4 regions of the Marinobacter antarcticus genome follow, and region 2 is predicted to be linked to each of the others. Evidence: predicted binding sites of a transcription regulator. Region 2 holds the regulator's gene; each other region holds the start of a gene.

Region 1 (4,512 bases), 150 kb from region 2:
CACGATCGTAATCTGCTTGTTATCCGGTATTTCCTGGTACGAAAGCACATGCAGCCGCTCCACACCGAAACTGGCAAACTTTGCAAGCACCGGCCTCAGCGGGCCGGATACCAAAAGGATGGCGGGCTTACCCAGAACTTCCTGGCGCTGAACGCTGTCTTGCAAAGAGCGCTGCAGCTTCTCCACCATATTCGGCTCCAGAACCATACCTATATCTTCCTGGCCGCCAGATTGTTGACTCTGCTGAACAGACTTTAGCAATAACTGTTCCAGATCCGGATCCAGAGTAATCACTGGTATCTCCTGATCATTGCCACAGATGCTCTGAACGATCATCCGACGAAGAGCCTGACGTGCCAACGTCGTCAGCAACCTGGGATCCTGACTCTTCGGATGCACGTTCACGATGGATTCGGCAATGGACCGCATATCCCGGATGGGAACTTCTTCTTTGAGCAGGTTCTGGAGCACTTTCAACAAAAGGCTGATGGACACCGTAGTCGGCACCAGCTCTTCTGCCAGCTTGGGCGAGACCTTTTCCAGTTGATCCAGCCATTTCTGGACTTCTTCGTGCCCCAACAGTTCGTGGGCATGTTTTTGCAGAACCTGGTTCAGGTGCGTAGCGACAACCGTGCTGGCATCAACTACGGTATAGCCAAGTGTCTGAGCCTGATCTTTTTTCTCCGGTTCAATCCAGCTCGCATCCAGGCCAAAGGCCGGATCCTTGCCTTCTATCCCTTCGATTTTTCCGAATACCTGGCCGGGGTCGATGGCCAGTTCCCGGTCGGGATGTATTTCCGCTTCGGCTATCGTTACCCCCATTAGAGTGATGCGATACACATTGGGCATGAGATCCAGATTGTCGCGGATGTGCACGGAGGGCATCAGAAACCCCATGTCCTGAGACAGTTTTTTACGGACACCCTTGATGCGGCTTAGCAGCTGGCCACCCTGGGACTTGTCGACCAGCGGTATCAGGCGGTAGCCGACTTCCAGCCCGACAATATCCACTGTTGCCACATCGTCCCAGCCCAGCTCCCGGGTCTCTCCCGGCGCAGGTAACTGACGGCCCTGATCGCCGCCAGTGTCACCTGCCAGTGGCGCTTCACGGCCACCAGGGCCGGGTACAACACCGGCGCCACCCTGGCCCGGGAACAAGCCACCCTCTTCAACAGTCTGCTGGTCTTTCTTCCAGATAAACCAGGCTCCAGCGGCAGCGAGGCTCCCGAGCCCCAAAAATGCCACATGGGGCATGCCCGGAATCAGGCCCAACAGGAGCAGAATGCCTGCCGCTATCGCCAGAGCCTTGGGAGCATTGAACAGCTGCTGAAGAATCTGCCCGCCCATATCCTGACTGGAGGTCACACGGGTAACCATGATTGCAGCAGAGGTAGAAAGCAGCAGTGACGGGATCTGGGCGACCAGCCCATCACCAATGGTGAGAAGCGCATAGCGCTCCATGGCAAGCCCGAAATCAAGGCCATGCTGGACCATACCAATGGCAACACCGCCAATAATGTTGATCGCCAGAATCAGCAGGCCTGCGACCGCATCGCCTTTAACAAACTTGGACGCACCATCCATAGAGCCATAGAAATCGGCTTCCTGCGCTATCTCTGCACGCCGGTGTTTAGCCTCTTCCTGATTCACAAGACCGGCGTTCAGATCGGCGTCAATAGCCATCTGCTTGCCCGGCATCGCATCCAGGGTAAACCGCGCGCTTACTTCCGAAACCCGGCCGGCACCCTTGGTAACAACCAGGAAGTTAATAATCATCAGAATGGCGAAGACCACGAGGCCGACCGCGTAGTTCCCACCAATCAGCACGGCACCGAATGACTCGATAACCTTACCCGCTGCATCCCCGCCCTCATGCCCTTCCAGCAACACAATCCGGGTGGAAGCCACGTTCAACGCCAGGCGCAGAAGGGTTGCGACCAGCAATACCGTCGGGAAGGAGGCAAATTCCATGGGCCGCAGTGCATAGACACACACCAGCAGAATGACAATCGAGAGCGTGATGTTGAACGTGAAAAATACGTCCAGCAGAAAAGCAGGCATGGGCAGTATCATCATGCCCAGCAAACCCATCAGCATGACGGGCACACCGAGATTGCCCCGCGTCAGGGATTTGACATTACGAAGGACTAAAGCTGTGTCCATGCCGGAAGCATCTCCGATTTACTGTTTCTGAAGGCGTTTTAAGGGTCGAAATTCTGACGCCCAGGCGTCTTTTACAGTGATACCGCAAGATCCATACCACCGTGTTCGATTTTTCGTTCGCGAGCTGGCCTTACCTGCCTGACTCACATTCTAAGATGCGGTATCCTTGCGCCACTTAATCGCGATATTGCACCCTGAACTCCACAACCTCAGACCCACAAACAGGTGAGCCCATGCCGATCCACGAGGTAAGACACCCCCTTATCAGACACAAACTCGGCCTCATGCGCCGTGCCGACATCAGCACCAAGAACTTTCGTGAACTGGCGCAGGAAGTCGGTGCACTGCTCACCTACGAGGCCACAAAGGATTTTAATCTGCAGGAAAAGACCATTGAGGGGTGGGCGGGGCCGGTGAATGTGGAACAGATCCACGGTAAAAAAATCACGATCGTCCCTATCCTGCGAGCCGGGCTCGGCATGTTGGACGGCGTTCTGAGCCTGATCCCTGTGGCTCGGGTCAGTGTGGTGGGCCAGATCCGCAACGAGGAAACTCTGGAAGCCAATACCTACCTTGAAAAGCTGGTCGGTGAACTGGATGAACGCATGGCCTTGATCGTTGATCCGATGGTTGCCACCGGCGGTTCGATGATTTCTACCATCGACCTGCTCAAAAAAGCCGGAAGCACTGAAATCCGCGCGTTGGTGCTGGTGGCCGCTCCGGAAGGCATAAAAAATGTTCTGGACAAGCACCCGGATGTGTCCATTTATACCGCGTCGGTGGACAAGTGCCTGAATGAGAAAGGCTATATCCTGCCAGGTCTTGGCGACGCCGGTGACAAAATATTCGGCACCAAGCAGAAGGACGTCTGATCATGGAAGACCATACCAATGACCCCGTCTGGAAGCAGGCGATTGCCGGCTCCCAGATGCTGCTAGTAGCCTTCGGCGCTTTGGTGCTGATGCCATTGATCACTGGCCTGGATCCGAACGTTGCGCTCTTTACCGCCGGCCTGGGCACGCTGATTTTCCACATTGTGACCGGAGGCCAGATTCCAATCTTTCTGGCCTCATCTTTTGCGTTTATCGCGCCGGTTATTGCTTCCAAGGGCAAGTTCGGCCTTGAGGAAACCCTGGGCGGCCTGATGGCAGCGGGTATTCTTTATATCCTGCTCAGTGGTGCAATACGACTGCGCGGCACCGGCTTTGTGACCCGCCTGCTGCCCCCGGTGGTTATCGGACCGGTCATCATGGTGATCGGTCTGGGACTGGCACCCGTTGCGGTACACATGGCTTCCGGCCGCACTGGCGATGGCGGAACCCAGCTGATACCGCAGGACACGGCGCTGTGGATTGCGATGATTTCGCTGACCGTGACCATTGTTGCTTCGGTTTGGTCCAAGGGTATCTTCCGCCTGATCCCGATCATGTTTGGTGTGATTGTTGGTTATATACTGTCTGCTTTCGCGGGCATTGTTGATATCACGCCTATCCAACAGGCGCCCTGGCTTGCGGTTCCCAACTTTGTCGCCCCGCAGTTCAGCTGGGGCGCCATACTGTTCATGATTCCGGTAGCCATTGCTCCGGCCATTGAGCACATCGGGGATGTTCTGGCGATTGGCAATGTCACTCGCAAAAACTATCTGGAAAAGCCCGGCCTGCACCGCACTCTGCTGGGCGACGGTCTGGCTACCAGCGCTGCCGCTTTACTGGGCGGGCCACCCAATACGACCTACTCTGAAGTGACCGGCGCTGTGATGCTGACACGCAACTTTAACCCGAAGGTTATGTGGTGGGCGGCCTGCACTGCGATCGTGCTGGCCTTTGTGGGCAAGTTTGGCGCGGTTCTGCAGACGATTCCGGTGCCAGTTATGGGCGGCATTTTGTGTCTGCTGTTCGGTTCCATTGCGGTGGTGGGTATGAGCACGCTGATTCGCCATCAGGTGGATCTTTCTCAGTCGCGGAATCTGGTTATTGTGGGTGTAACGCTGGTGTTCGGTATCGGCGGCATGGTTCTCGGCCACCTTGAGGGTATCGCTCTGTGTGCGGTGGCAGCCATCATTCTGAACCTGATACTTCCGGGCAGCCGCGAAGCCTGGGGCAAGGCGATTTACGAGCACAAAGAAGACTGACAGCAACTCCTATGGTGCCTGCAGGCTAGAAACCAAATCAAATATCCCGTCGCAAATCCGAGGGGATCGGAAGATCAGGCATGCCGGGCTTGGGCCCGCGCCCCTTGCGGAACTGCCGGAGTTGGAACACGTAGGCCAGCACCTGGGCGATGGCCATATACAGGCCGTCGGGGATTTCGTCGCCTATGTCACTGTTGTGGTAAACGGCACGAGTAAGA
Region 2 (4,512 bases):
AGCCAACGGCTCTCCTGCCCGATACCAGCAACCCGTTGCCAGCGGCGAAGGTGAAACCGATGCCAAAGCCCGGAACATCACCTGGTCTGCCTCAGACAAACAGCTCACCTTTGAACGGGAGGCTGTGATTGAGCAGAATGGCAACATATTCCGCGGCGACATTATTCATTACGATACCGAGCAACGGGTGGTCACCGCAGCAGGCAGCGAAGATACCGGCGCTGGCCCGGGCCGGGTTGAGATGGTCATTCAGCCCCGCGGCAGCAGCAACTCCACAAAATAACGGCAAACAGGGATCCGATGGCAGTTCTCAGAGCGAGCAACCTGGCAAAAAGCTATAAGCAGAAAAAAGTGGTCATTGATGTCTCGCTGGAAATTCGCAGCGGTGAAATCGTCGGCCTGCTCGGCCCGAACGGCGCCGGCAAAACCACCTGCTTTTACATGATCGTGGGGCTGGTAAACGCCGATAACGGCCGCATAACCATCGACAGCCAGGATATCACGTCTCTGCCCATGCATGGCCGGGCCCGCAAAGGCATCGGCTACCTGCCTCAGGAGGCTTCGGTGTTCCGCAAGCTATCCGTGCGGGATAACATCATGGCGATTCTGGAAACCCGAAAGAACCTCGGCCGTGCTGAACGCCTGAGCAAGCTCGAACACCTGCTGGAAGAGTTTCACATTACCCACATCCGCGACAGCCTGGGCATGGCACTCTCCGGGGGCGAGCGGCGCCGGGTGGAAATTGCCCGTGCCCTGGCAATGGAGCCTGCCTTCATTCTGTTGGACGAGCCGTTTGCCGGGGTAGATCCCATCTCTGTCAGTGATATCAAGCAGATCATCCGCCACCTCCGGGACAAGGGCATCGGCGTTCTGATTACCGACCACAACGTGCGCGAAACACTGGATATCTGCGAGAACGCTTACATTGTTTCTGGTGGCCACATTATCGCCTCCGGAAACTCCGAAACCATTCTCGCCAATCAACAGGTTAAAGAAGTGTATCTTGGCAACGAATTCCACCTGTAGCATCTGTTTTCGGCATCCGGATACACCCGTTCGATTGTTTTGCTGACCCGGAGCAAGTAAACTCGGCAAAGAACTTGCAAGGGTACTCAAAAATGGCGGCAAGTTGCCGCCATACATAGATTTTTTAGCCGATGCAAGAAATTCAGAGCGGGTATGAGTGACGGATCCTGAGCGATGGTTATGAAAGCCTCATTACAATTAAAGCTGGGTCAGAGCCTGACAATGACGCCCCAGCTGCAACAGGCGATCAGGCTTCTGCAGTTATCAACTCTCGATCTTCAGCAGGAAATCCAGCAAGCCCTGGAATCCAATCCCCTGCTGGAAGCTTCGGAAGATGACGACCAAACTGAAACGCCGTCAGCCGACGGTGATCAGAATCAAGACAACACCGCTAACGAAACATCTCCTGAGGCGTCTGCCGAGGCTGCCACCTCCGACTGGGATGAGAGCGAAAGCGGCCCGGACTGGCAATCTGAAAACGAAATCCCGGATACGCTTCCCGACGATCTTCCCGTCGATACCGCCTGGGAAGATGTTTACCAGTCCGCCCCCGCCCCGGCTGCGCGGAATGACGACGAAAGCGACCACGATTTCGAAACCCGGAACTCACCGACCGAAACCCTCAGGGATCACCTTGAGTGGCAGCTCAACCTCACACCTTTGAATGAACGGGATCAGGCCATTGCTCACGCCCTGATGGATGCGGTAGACGAACGGGGGTATCTAACCAGCTCTCTTGAGGACATATACGCAGGCCTGACCGACGATGCTGATGAAGACCCTCTTGAGATGGATGAAGTGGAAGCCGTTTTACGCCGGCTACAGTACTTCGACCCGCCAGGGGTTTTTGCCCGGGATCTTCAGGACTGCCTGCTTATCCAGCTTAACCAGCTGCCCCCGGAAACCCCCTGGCTCGCCCAGGCCCGGCTCGTCATCACCCATTACATAAATCTGTTGGGCAACCGCGACTACGCCCAACTGCTTCGCCGCAGCCGCCTTAAAGAAGATCAGTTGCGCGACGTACTTGCGCTGATCACCAGCCTCAACCCGCGGCCGGGTGACATCATCGACCGCACAGAGCCGGATTACGTTATTCCCGATGTCATCGTGCGCAAACACAACGGCCGCTGGCGTGTGGAACTGAACCCCGAAATTGCTCCGCGCATACGCGTGAATGCCAGCTATGCTTCATTAATAAGACGAGCCGATAGCAGCGCCGATAACACCTATCTCCGCGACCAGCTTCAGGAGGCAAAGTGGTTCATAAAAAGCCTGCAAAGCCGGAACGAAACACTGCTGAAGGTTGCCACACGTATTGTCGAGTATCAGCAGGGTTTTCTGGATCACGGGGAAGAAGCAATGAAGCCGCTGATTCTCTCGGATATTGCCCAGGTTGTGGAAATGCACGAATCCACTATTTCCCGTGTAACCACGCAGAAATACATGCACACACCGCGGGGCATTTTTGAACTGAAGTACTTTTTCTCCAGCCACGTCAGCACCGACGAAGGCGGCGAATGCTCCTCAACCGCGATCCGCGCCATGATCAAAAAGCTCATTGCAGCGGAAACACCGAAAAAGCCGTTGAGTGACAGCAAGATTGCGGCCATGCTTGGAGAAGAGGGAATCAAGGTGGCTCGGCGCACGGTTGCAAAATATCGCGAGGCGATGCACATTCCGCCCTCGAACGAACGCAAGCGCCTGGTTTAAACCGGGCACCGCTGGCCGGTTCACACGGATTTCGCTGACGCAGCCACAAGCGCCAGCACTCAGCCCGGCTCCTGGAGCCGGGACGGATGACAACAGGAGACGTCTATGCAACTCAATATTTCAGGCCATCACGTAGAACTGACTCCCGCCCTGAAGGACTATGTATCCGAAAAGTTTGAACGACTGGAGCGGCACTTTGACCACATCAGTAATTGCCAGGTAACACTGGAAGTGGATAAGGTTCGTCAGATCGCGGAGGCTACGCTTCACGTGGTGGGTGGTGAGATTCACGCAAAGGCGGAAAGTGAGGATATGTACGCAGCTATCGACGGCCTCGTCGACAAGCTTGATCGACAGATCCTCAAGCATAAAGAAAAGAGTGTGGACAGGATGCATGGAAACGCAGCCCGCTAGGCGGCTGTTTTCAGGCATGTCATCTAATCAAGCTGCGGCGCGGACAACGTGTCGCAGCTTTTTTTAACGGAAGCGCGGTCGATTCATGAGCGACACATCCCTGACAATAGACAACATTCTTGCACCGGAACTGACCCTGTGTAAGGTACCCGCATCGAGTAAAAAGCGGGTTCTGGAGTTCATTGCCGAGCAGATCCGTCAGCACAATGATTCACTCGGAGAGGGTCAGATTTTCAACAATCTGATCGCTCGTGAGCGACTGGGCAGCACGGGAATTGGTCAGGGAATCGCCATCCCCCACTGTCGGCTGGAAGGGCTTGAACACGTGATCGGCGTTCTGATAACTCTGGAAGAAGCCGTCGAGTTTGATGCTATTGATAACCAGCCGGTGGATCTTGTGTTTGCACTTGTTGTGCCCAAGGAAGCCACCAGCGAGCATCTTGAGCTACTGAGCCAGCTCGCAGAGAAATTCAATGAGCGCACCTTCTGCGACCGCCTCAGGCAGTGCGAAGATGCGGGTACGCTTTACCAACGCATGACCGCCGCAAGCGGCTGATATCCACTCTGGTAACAGGCTGTTTCACCATGAAGCTGATCATCGTCAGTGGCCGGTCCGGCTCCGGCAAGAGCACCGCTCTTCACGTACTGGAAGACCTCGGATACTACTGTATTGATAACCTGCCGATCGGACTTCTGTTCCCTCTCACCCGGGAAGCCGCCAACCAGAGCGCGCCTGGGCGGCTCGACAAGATGGCCGTCAGCATTGATGCCCGCAACCTGTCTGGGGAGCTGGGCAATTTTGAGGAGATTTACCGCAAGCTTCGCAGAGACGACATCCAGGCCGAGGTCATCTATCTGGATGCGGATGAACAGTCCCTGCTACAGCGGTTCCACGCGACCCGTCGCAAGCACCCCCTCAGCGATGATAAAACATCTCTCAGAGAGGCCATCACTAACGAAAAGATTCTGCTGGAACCCCTTTCCAAACTGTCGGATCTCTACATCAATACCACGGGCCTCTCGATGTACGAACTTCGGGATATGGTGAAACAGCGGGTAGCTGGCCGCAAAGATCAGGAACTGGCCCTGCTTTTCCAGTCCTTCGGCTTCAAACACGGCGTACCACTGGATTCCGATTACGTGTTTGATGTGCGCTGCCTGCCCAACCCCTATTGGGATACCAGCCTGCGCAAGTTTACAGGCCTTGACCAGCCGGTAATCGAGTTTCTTGAGAAAGAACCTGCAAGCCGCAAAATGGCAAACGATCTTATTACTTTCCTGGAAAACTGGATCCCCTCTTTTGCAGACAGTAATCGCAGTTACATGACCATTTCCATTGGATGCACTGGCGGCCAGCACCGA
Region 3 (4,512 bases), on a different contig from region 2:
CCGCCCGCAGGCCGCTGAGTCCTGTATTAAAAGCCATAATTCACCCCTGGTCTGACACCGGTATCAATTGATTTGTTTAACATCTGACAGCGCAATGGAACCCATGCCTGCCAGGTTCAGAGTAACGGACCCGCCCTTCCCAAGTGACACGCTGTCTACATTGGCGCTGACAAGAGTCGGAAGCTGCACGCTACCCTGCGGATAAGAGGCTTCAGCCACAATTTGATAAGGACCCGCCGGCAAGCTGTTGCCGTTACCATCCTTGCCATCCCAGCTGAACGCTTTAACGCCGGCCGAGCTGCTGCCGAGATCAATCTGGCGAACCAGTTCACCGTTCGCGCTCTGGATAGACAAGCGCACACCACCGGTGGATGCGGGCACCTCTATGTTGCCGGAAATTTCACCTTTAGCGCCGAGAATACCTACCTCAGAAGGTGCAAGAACCGTCTTGCCAACCATCGCAGAGGCCTGAAGCGCCTGAGTAGAGCGGAACTGCCCGACCACATCGTCAACGGTACCCGACAGCTTCTGCATTTCTTCCAGCGAGCTGAACTGCGCAAGTTGCGAGATAAACTCGCCGTTGTCCTGAGGCTCCAGCGGGTTCTGGTTTTTCAGCTGCGCCAGCATCAACTCCATAAACTCGTTCTTGCCGAGTTCGCCTTTGCCGCTGGCGCCATCCTGCTGCTGCGTTCTGTAACTACTCAGTACATCTGAGGCTTCGGTTGCGTTAACTATACTCATGGTTCAATCCTCGCCCCGTTACTGCTGACCAAGTGTCAGGATGCGCTGCATCATGGATTTGGCCGTGTTCATAATGTCTACGTTCATCTGAAAGCTTCTTGACGAAGACATCATGTCCGCCATTTCTTCCACCACATTCACATTGGGATAGAACACGTAGCCGTCTTCATTGGCTGCCGGGTGGTTGGGTTCGTAACGCATCTGCAGCTCGGCATCGCTTTCAACAATGCCCTCAACACGAACACCCGCGCCCGCATCCTCTCCACCCTGAACACCAAAGCCCTGCTGGTCGGGATTCAGCATCGACTGCTGAATCGCTGAGAAAACCGGCTTCCGGGCACGATAGGTCGTATCCGTACTGGAACTCGCCGTCTCCGCATTGGCAATGTTTGAAGCGGTCGTATTCAGCCTCAGCGATTGCGCGGTCATGCCAGAACCAGCGATATCAAAAATGTTGCCCAGTGACATTGTGCTTCTCCTTCCCTAATCGTGGAACTGCGGCTTACTGGCCTGTCAGGGCTTTCGTCAGGCCGGTAAATTTGCTGTTCAGAAACTGGAAGCTGGCCTGGTAATCCATCGCGTTACGCATGAACCGGGTCTGCTCTGCCTCAGCATCTACCGTGTTGCCATCAACTGAGGGCTGGCTTGGCACCCGGTACAGCAAATCCGAATCTCCGGCGCCTGCCGAGGTGTCCATGTGGCCTGGGTGGGTTTTCTCCATACCAAAGCCACTCATGTTGTCCTGGGCCCTCTGCATCATGGCCTGGAAGTCCATATCCCGGGCCTTGAAGCCCGGTGTATCGGCATTAGCCATATTATTCGCCAGAACTTCAGCACGCTTTACTCTGGCTTCCAGCGCGTACTGGTGAATGCCAAGAGCTTTATCAAAAGTGATCGCCATACAACCTCCGAAACCTTGTCACCGGCGGCTTAAGGCGTTGCCGGTTTCGCTATATGGCAGAACTAAAGCAATGCTAATGCCAGATTTCGGAACCCCTCTGAATCAGGGCTCTCTCAGCGGGTTACGGGAGAAAATCGGGGTAAGAAAGCGGGGGAAGGAGCGGCAAATCCAACGAAAGCGGCAAGCTGTTTCCCCCATTGGAATAGCGGGGGAAACAAACCTGTTCATCACGCTGGCCAGCGTTCGACAAACTCGGCCAGCTCTGGCCTGGGAACCGCAGGTTTGGCAGAAGACACAGTACCTGTGTAGAGAAAGCCGGTGATCGACTCTCCTTCATCAAGGCCAAGCCCTTCCTGAACCACCGGGTTATAGGCCATTTCACCTGTGCGCCACATAACCCCATAGCCGGCATCCTGCAACGCCAGCACCAGAAAGCTCATACTTGCTCCGGCTGAGAGCATTTGCTCAACCTCGGGCACTTTGTGATGTTTTTTCGGTGACGCAATTCCGACAATAATCATGGGAGCACGCTGCGCCTTATTGCGCATCTTCTCCAGCTTCTTCTCATCGCCCTTATCGGAGCACCCGGCGGCAAACAGCTCACCCAGAGCTAGCAAATCCTCACCTTCGATTACCAAATAACGCCATGGACGCAACAAAGCATGATCTGGCGCGCGGGATGCACAGGCAAAGGCGCGGTCAAGCGTTGATCCATCGGGAGCTGGCATATCCAGGCGTGGCTCAGATGCCCTGTTGAGCAAAAAGTCAGTGACTGAACTCATATCAATTTTTCCGCTAACTGAAGTTTGGCCAGGTATCACTCGAACACGACCAGTGAATTGTGGCTTCTACGTAATACTGCTAACCTTTAGTCGTATTCTTGGATAGCACTTTCAATCTGATTGTATTCGGCATAAAACAAATAAAATTATACGGTTCCAGCGCCATGAGTGATCAGCTTACATGATGAGTGCTCCGGCAGATCTGCGCAATGCCAGCACCAGCGCAGGAAAGTCTCTGGCTTCCGAGGTTCTCAACAGCCCGATAGCCATCCCTCCAATGCCTGACTATAACGGGCGCCTGCTTGCTTACACCGCTACGGCGGCCATTATTGTTGTGGGCGTTTTGCAGGGAGCATTCCAGCAATGGAACCTCTGGCTGGTTGCCGGCGCGCTGATCTGGCCCCATATTGCACACCAGCTTACCCGACGCACGTTTCTGAGAAATTCCCCCCGCATTCGCCAGAAAATGCTCACAGCAGACTGTGTTATTGGTGGCGGTTTCATAGGCTGCATTGGCCTGATTGCCATCCCATCGGCCTCGGTAGCATTGATGTTGATGTTCAGCGGCCTGATCATTGGCGGTATACGCCAGTGGCTGATTGGCTGTGCCTTTATGGCGGCCACCATCCTTGCTTTTTTCGCCATCGTGGGCCCTGCGGACTCCTTCCAGTCGCCACTGCTCACCAGCATGCTGGCCATTTTCTCCACGGGCCTTTACATCTGTGTTACAGCGTTTTACTCGCACCAGCAAGCCCGCGCTCTGATGCTGGCAAAAACCCAGATACAAAGCCAGCGCGAGCAATCCATTGCGCTCTCCCACAAGCTTTCAAAATACCTTTCACCTCAGGTATGGCAGTCCATCTTTACCGGGGAAAGAGACGTCCGTCTTGAAACCCAGCGCAAGAAGCTCGCCGTCTTCTTCTCTGATATAAAAGGCTTTACTGAACTTTCAGAAGAAATGGAGCCCGAAGCACTCACGGAGCTGCTCAACCACTACTTCAACGGCATGGCTGAAGTAGCCCTGAGGTACGGCGGCACCATCGACAAATTTGTGGGCGACTCGATCATGGTTTTCTTTGGTGACCCCACCAGCCGGGGCCAGCGGGAGGATGCCTTTGCCTGCGTGTCCATGGCCATTGATATGCGCAAGCACATGAAGATCATGCGGCAGAAGTGGCGCAGCCAGGGTATAAAAACCCCACTCGAGATCCGCATGGGCATCAGCACCGGCTACACCACCGTAGGGAACTTCGGGGCTGAAAACCGCATGGATTACACCATTATCGGTAAGGAGGTGAACCTCGCCAGCAGGCTGGAATCTCTTGCAGAGCCGGGGGAAATACTCGTTTCCTACGAGACCTTCTCTCTGATCAAAGATCGGATCATGTGCCGAGACAAAGGTGAGATCACCGTAAAAGGCTTTGGCAAACCCATACCTATTTATGAGGTTGTGGATTTCCGCAGAGATATGGGCCCGAACCGAAGCTTTATGGAACACGAGCACAGCGGCTTTGCCATGTACCTGGATTCCGACAAGATCACTGAACGAGAGCGCCGGAGCATTCTCAGCGCCCTGGAAGATGCCGCAGATCGCCTGCGGCAAGAAGAAGATTTAGCCAGGGACTGATTTATTGTCGAATCAACCTTGGACCAGCCTGCTCTTCCGGCTCCGTACTGCGCCAGGGGTTTATATCAAGACCACCACGGCGGGTGTAGCGGGCGCAGACTGTCAGGTTCTGCGGCTTACACCGGCGCAACAGGTCGGTGAACAGCGTCTCTACACAGTGCTCATGAAAATCCTGCTTCTGCCGGAAACTCACGATATACCGCAGTAATCCGGCCCGGTCGATGGCCGACCCAGTATAACTGATCAGCACCGTCCCCCAGTCCGGCTGGCCGGTCACCGGGCAGTTACTCTTCAGCAGGTGCGAGCAGAATTTTTCGGTAACCACGGGGCCGGTCGCAGAAAGTGACTCCGGGGCATAGTCGTACACCACATCTTCAACCGGCTCGTTATCAATCAGCTCATAGCCCGACGGGCGCCCGATGGCCGTACCGGAATCGTCCACACTCAGGAAGCGGACATTC
Region 4 (4,512 bases), 1.7 Mb from region 2:
AGTCATGGGTGAATCGATGGCCGGCTGTTTCAGGGCGCTTTCGTCGTTAAGATCATGCGGCTCTTTCTGGTCACTCATCTGCAATCCTCAACCGCAGGCTGCGGGTCTGATTAACGGAATTTGCATACAGTTTACCAGAGTAGGAAGGGTCAGGCGGATACCACAGAGCTCTTACCGGTCTGGCGATCAAACTGACGGTAACCCAACGCTTCCACCAGATGCGACTGCGCAACGGCATCACACCCTTCAAGGTCCGCCAGGGTGCGCGCCACACGGAGTATCCGGTGCAGCGCCCGGGCCGACAACCCAAGCTTCTCCATGGCGCCGGAAAGCAGCTTTTCACCGGAACGTTCAAGGCTGCAGGCTTCCTGCAACTCGCGCCCGGACAAAGTGGCATTAACACAACCACGCTTAGCCTGACGCTCCCTGGCACGCGCCACTCGTTCGCGCACCACCGCACTGGGTTCGCCATCACCGCCGCACTGCATCAGTACGTCACCACTTTGCACGGGCACTTCCACGTGCAGGTCAAACCGGTCCAGCAAGGGACCGGAAATTTTAGACCGGTAACGCATCACCTGCTGGGGCGTGCACTGGCATTCAATGGCCGGGTGCCCACTGTAGCCGCACGGGCAGGGGTTCATGGCACCAATGACCTGAAATCGTGCAGGGAAATTGACCTGACGCGCAGCTCGGCTGATCGAAATTTCACCGGTTTCCATGGGCTCACGCAGTACTTCGAGAACGCGGCGTTCAAACTCTGGTAGCTCATCAAGAAACAGCACGCCACGGTGCGCAAGGGAAACTTCTCCGGGCCTCGGGCTGCTGCCACCGCCTACCAACGCCACTGCCGAGGCGGTGTGATGCGGAGATCTGAACGGAGGCTGGCGCCAGCCTCCCGCTCTTAACGGCATCCCGGCAACCGAGTGCACACTGGCAACTTCCATGGCATGCTCGTCGCTCAGATCCGGCAGAATTCCGGGCAAACGACTGGCCAGCATGCTTTTCCCGGTCCCTGGAGGGCCAAAAAACAGCAGATTATGAGCACCCGCCGCAGCCACCTCCAGCGCCCGTCGCGGAACACTCTGCCCTCGCACATCCGCAAGATCCGGCATGCCGGCAGCCGCAGCGGATTCGGGCACCGTCCGGGACACCGGAACCAGCCGCGCCCGGCCACACAGGTGTTCGCAGACTGCCAGTATATGGCCCGCCGCCAGCACATCATCCTGGCTCGCAAGGGCGGCTTCTTCGGCGTTACCATTTGGCACCAGCAAGCTCCGGCCTTCTTTGCGCGCAGCCAGTACAGCGGGAAGTACACCCTTCAGGGGCCGAAGCGCGCCATCGAGCGAGAGTTCTCCGAGGAATTCACAGGAAGACAGACTTTCCGGCGGGATCTGTCCGGAAGCGGCAAGAATGCCGAGGGCAATTGGCAGATCAAAGCGGCCGCCCTCTTTGGGCAGATCTGCAGGAGCGAGGTTGATCGTTATTCGACGGGCAGGAAATTCAAAACCCGCATTCAGCAGGGCACTTCGTACACGCTCCCGACTTTCACGCACGCCGGTTTCCGGCAGACCGACAATAGTGAGCGCGGGCAGACCACCTGAGAGGTGAACCTCAACGGTCACCTTTGGTGCAGACACGCCAACGCTGGCGCGAGAATGGACGACGGCAAACATAACAACCTTCCATGGTTTCTGAATATCAGTATGGGGGCCGGGTTAAGTCGGCCGACCCGGCATCCTGCCGGGAATCGTTCAGGATTATTGCGCTTTCGGAGTTTTCTCCAGCTCCGCAACCCTTTCTTCCAGAGCCTCTACCATTTCGCGGGTTTTCATAAGCACCGCTTGCTGGGCATCAAATTCTTCACGGGTCACCAGTTCCAGACGCGACAGAACCGACATAACTGTAGCCCGGGCCTGGGTTTCAAAATCTTCACGCGCGGCGCGCGCCATATCCGGGACAAACTGGCCGAACTGCCCCTGTAGCTGGGCGAATATATCCTGTGGACCTTTCACTCATCACCTCACTGATTCAAATAATGTCCGGTTTCGACCAAAAGACTGGAGCCGCGGCCGATTTACAGGAGTGTATCACACCGCCAGCCCTGCCATACTGTGCGCGGTGAGCACCATTATAGCCTTGCCCGCCCCGGCCTGCTCCAATCTGGCTCACTGGGCGGCATGGCGCACCATTATGGCGCACAAGTTGTGCTCTCAGATTTATGCTAGATGATCACCATGATAGATAACATTCTGATTTATAAGTATTTTTTTGCGTTGGCATACCCGGTGCTAAAGCTCTTGTACGCAATCCGCACAATTGACGTGCGAAGCGGCAGCACCCCGAACTCAACAACTGGCCGATGGGCTCTCACTGTTGGGACGGTTTTACCAAGGAGAAAGCGATGAAACTTGTGACAGCGATCATTAAGCCTTTCAAACTGGATGATGTCCGTGAGGCACTATCCGAGATTGGCGTACAAGGCGTAACCGTCACTGAGGTCAAAGGCTTCGGGCGGCAGAAAGGCCACACAGAACTCTATCGTGGCGCGGAATATGTGGTGGATTTTCTACCCAAAGTAAAAGTGGAAGTTGCCATTGGCGACAACCTGCTGGATCAAGTTATCGAGTCCATCACCAAGGCCGCCAATACCGGCAAGATCGGTGATGGCAAGATTTTCGTGACCGAACTGCAACAGGCAATCCGGATCCGGACAGGCGAAACCGGCGAAGAAGCGGTCTGATCCTGCTCTGATCAATTAGCAGCTAACGCAAAAAAATCAATCTGAAGTGCCTCGTGCGGAGGGCCTCTCATGGAAAGCAACATTTTTCACCTGCAGTACGCAATAGATACCTTTTATTTTCTGGTTTGCGGTGCATTAGTAATGTGGATGGCCGCGGGCTTTGCCATGCTCGAGTCCGGGCTGGTACGAGCCAAAAACACGACGGAAATTCTCACTAAAAACGTCGCGCTCTACGCCGTCGCCTGCATCATGTACCTCGTGTGTGGCTACGCCATCATGTATGACGGCACCCTGTTACTGAACGGCATCGAGCAAACGGATGCCGCAACAGTATTAGGGGATTTTGCCACTCGGGAGGATGGCTTCGAAGGCGGAGCGATATACTCCAGCGCGGCGGATTTCTTTTTCCAGGTGGTGTTCGTAGCCACCGCCATGTCGATCGTATCCGGCGCTGTGGCTGAGCGCATGAAACTCTGGTCATTCCTGATCTTTGCGGTTGCCATGACCGGCGTCATCTACCCGATGGAAGGCTCCTGGACCTGGGGCGGCAACGACGTCTTCGGTCTGTATAACCTGGGCGATCTTGGCTTCAGCGACTTTGCCGGTTCCGGCATTGTTCACATGGCCGGTGCGGCCGCAGCGCTTGCCGGGGTGCTGTTACTTGGAGCCCGGAAAGGCAAGTACGGCCCCAACGGCGAAATCCGTGCCATCCCCGGTGCCAATCTACCTCTGGCGGCGCTGGGTACTTTTATCCTGTGGATGGGATGGTTCGGCTTTAACGGTGGCTCGGTTCTGAAGCTGGGCGATATCGCCAGCGCCAACTCGGTTGCCATGGTGTTTCTCAATACTAACGCCGCAGCCGCTGGTGGCGCTATCGCAGCGCTGATAACCGGTAGACTGCTGTTTGGCAAGGCCGATCTGACCATGCTCCTCAACGGCGCCATTGCGGGCCTTGTGGTTATCACCGCCGAGCCATCTACACCTAGCGCTTTGGTCTCAACCCTCTGGGGTGGCCTGGGTGGTGTAGCCGTTGTATTCAGCATCATCTTTCTGGACAAACTGCGCATCGATGACCCGGTGGGCGCCATTTCAGCCCACGGGGTGTGTGGTTTTCTCGGCTTGATGCTTGTGCCTATCACTAATGGTGGCGTTACCTTCAGCGGGCAGTTGATTGGCGCTGCAACCATCTTCGGCTGGGTGTTCCTCGCAAGCCTGCTGGTCTGGGGCATCATCAAAGCAGTAATGGGTGTGCGTGTCAGCGAAGAAGAAGAGTACGAAGGCGTAGACCTGTCAGAGTGCGGCATGGAAGCCTATCCGGAGTTTGTCAGCAGCAAGTAACAGACTCTGAAAGTGAACTGGAAGGGGTGCCTGAAACGGCACCCCTTTTCATTTACAAGAGTTCTGTTTCTCAGCGATGGCTCTGACAAGTCCAACAGATGACAGTGTTTCCAGGTTCGACTACTGTCACTCTGCACTTTGGCCATCTAAGGATAGATGAAGGACCAGCCCTCGGCGCACCGAGTGAGCAAGACTTGGTAGAAGGCACCGGGTTATTGATAACGCAGGGATTTACCAGCGTGCCTTGTCCCACATTTCCGGGTTAGCCCAGTATTGGGGGTTATTCCAGTCCCGTCGCCGGTTGTAACTATCGATGTTGTAGGTATACAGCGTGCGCGCTGGAGCACCTTGCAAGTGCGCCTGACGTTTGAAACCCAGGCCGAGAAAGTCACCCAGTTGCCAGCCCGACTCGTTGGTCATAATCACAGCTA

The links. The regulator sigma-54, encoded in region 2, starts transcription at its own class of promoters, with help from an activator protein. The targets are predictions, from matches to a motif close to ANTGGCATNNANNTTGCTNT.
Region 1: a site for sigma-54 is predicted at 2,245-2,264, ahead of flhA (flagellar biosynthesis protein FlhA). Genes of this name have one in related genera too.
Region 3: a site for sigma-54 is predicted at 1,707-1,726, ahead of flgB (flagellar basal body rod protein FlgB). Genes of this name have one in related genera too.
Region 4: a site for sigma-54 is predicted at 2,276-2,295, ahead of glnK (P-II family nitrogen regulator). Genes of this name have one in related genera too.

The regions. Positions count from the first base shown of each region.
Region 1 is NZ_FRAQ01000001.1:1,884,888-1,889,399, reverse strand. Features, by position in the region: gene flhA (flagellar biosynthesis protein FlhA) at 1-2,163, opposite strand, end outside; gene upp (uracil phosphoribosyltransferase) at 2,397-3,035, shown strand; gene BUA49_RS08850 (uracil-xanthine permease family protein) at 3,038-4,294, shown strand; gene flhB (flagellar biosynthesis protein FlhB) at 4,332-4,512, opposite strand, start outside.
Region 2 is NZ_FRAQ01000001.1:1,733,507-1,738,018, reverse strand. Features, by position in the region: gene lptA (lipopolysaccharide transport periplasmic protein LptA) at 1-283, shown strand, start outside; gene lptB (LPS export ABC transporter ATP-binding protein) at 301-1,026, shown strand; gene BUA49_RS08165 (RNA polymerase factor sigma-54) at 1,207-2,736, shown strand; gene hpf (ribosome hibernation promoting factor) at 2,842-3,150, shown strand; gene ptsN (PTS IIA-like nitrogen regulatory protein PtsN) at 3,236-3,706, shown strand; gene rapZ (RNase adapter RapZ) at 3,736-4,512, shown strand, end outside.
Region 3 is NZ_FRAQ01000002.1:235,561-240,072, reverse strand. Features, by position in the region: gene BUA49_RS12480 (flagellar hook protein FlgE) at 1-37, opposite strand, end outside; gene BUA49_RS12475 (flagellar hook assembly protein FlgD) at 64-741, opposite strand; gene flgC (flagellar basal body rod protein FlgC) at 760-1,209, opposite strand; gene flgB (flagellar basal body rod protein FlgB) at 1,244-1,642, opposite strand; gene BUA49_RS12460 (nitroreductase family protein) at 1,870-2,424, opposite strand; gene BUA49_RS12455 (adenylate/guanylate cyclase domain-containing protein) at 2,606-4,051, shown strand; gene queF (NADPH-dependent 7-cyano-7-deazaguanine reductase QueF) at 4,053-4,512, opposite strand, start outside.
Region 4 is NZ_FRAQ01000001.1:78,287-82,798, forward strand. Features, by position in the region: gene trmB (tRNA (guanosine(46)-N7)-methyltransferase TrmB) at 1-78, opposite strand, end outside; gene BUA49_RS00390 (YifB family Mg chelatase-like AAA ATPase) at 150-1,676, opposite strand; gene BUA49_RS00395 (accessory factor UbiK family protein) at 1,761-2,015, opposite strand; gene glnK (P-II family nitrogen regulator) at 2,405-2,743, shown strand; gene BUA49_RS00405 (ammonium transporter) at 2,813-4,081, shown strand; gene BUA49_RS00410 (DUF6231 family protein) at 4,313-4,512, opposite strand, start outside.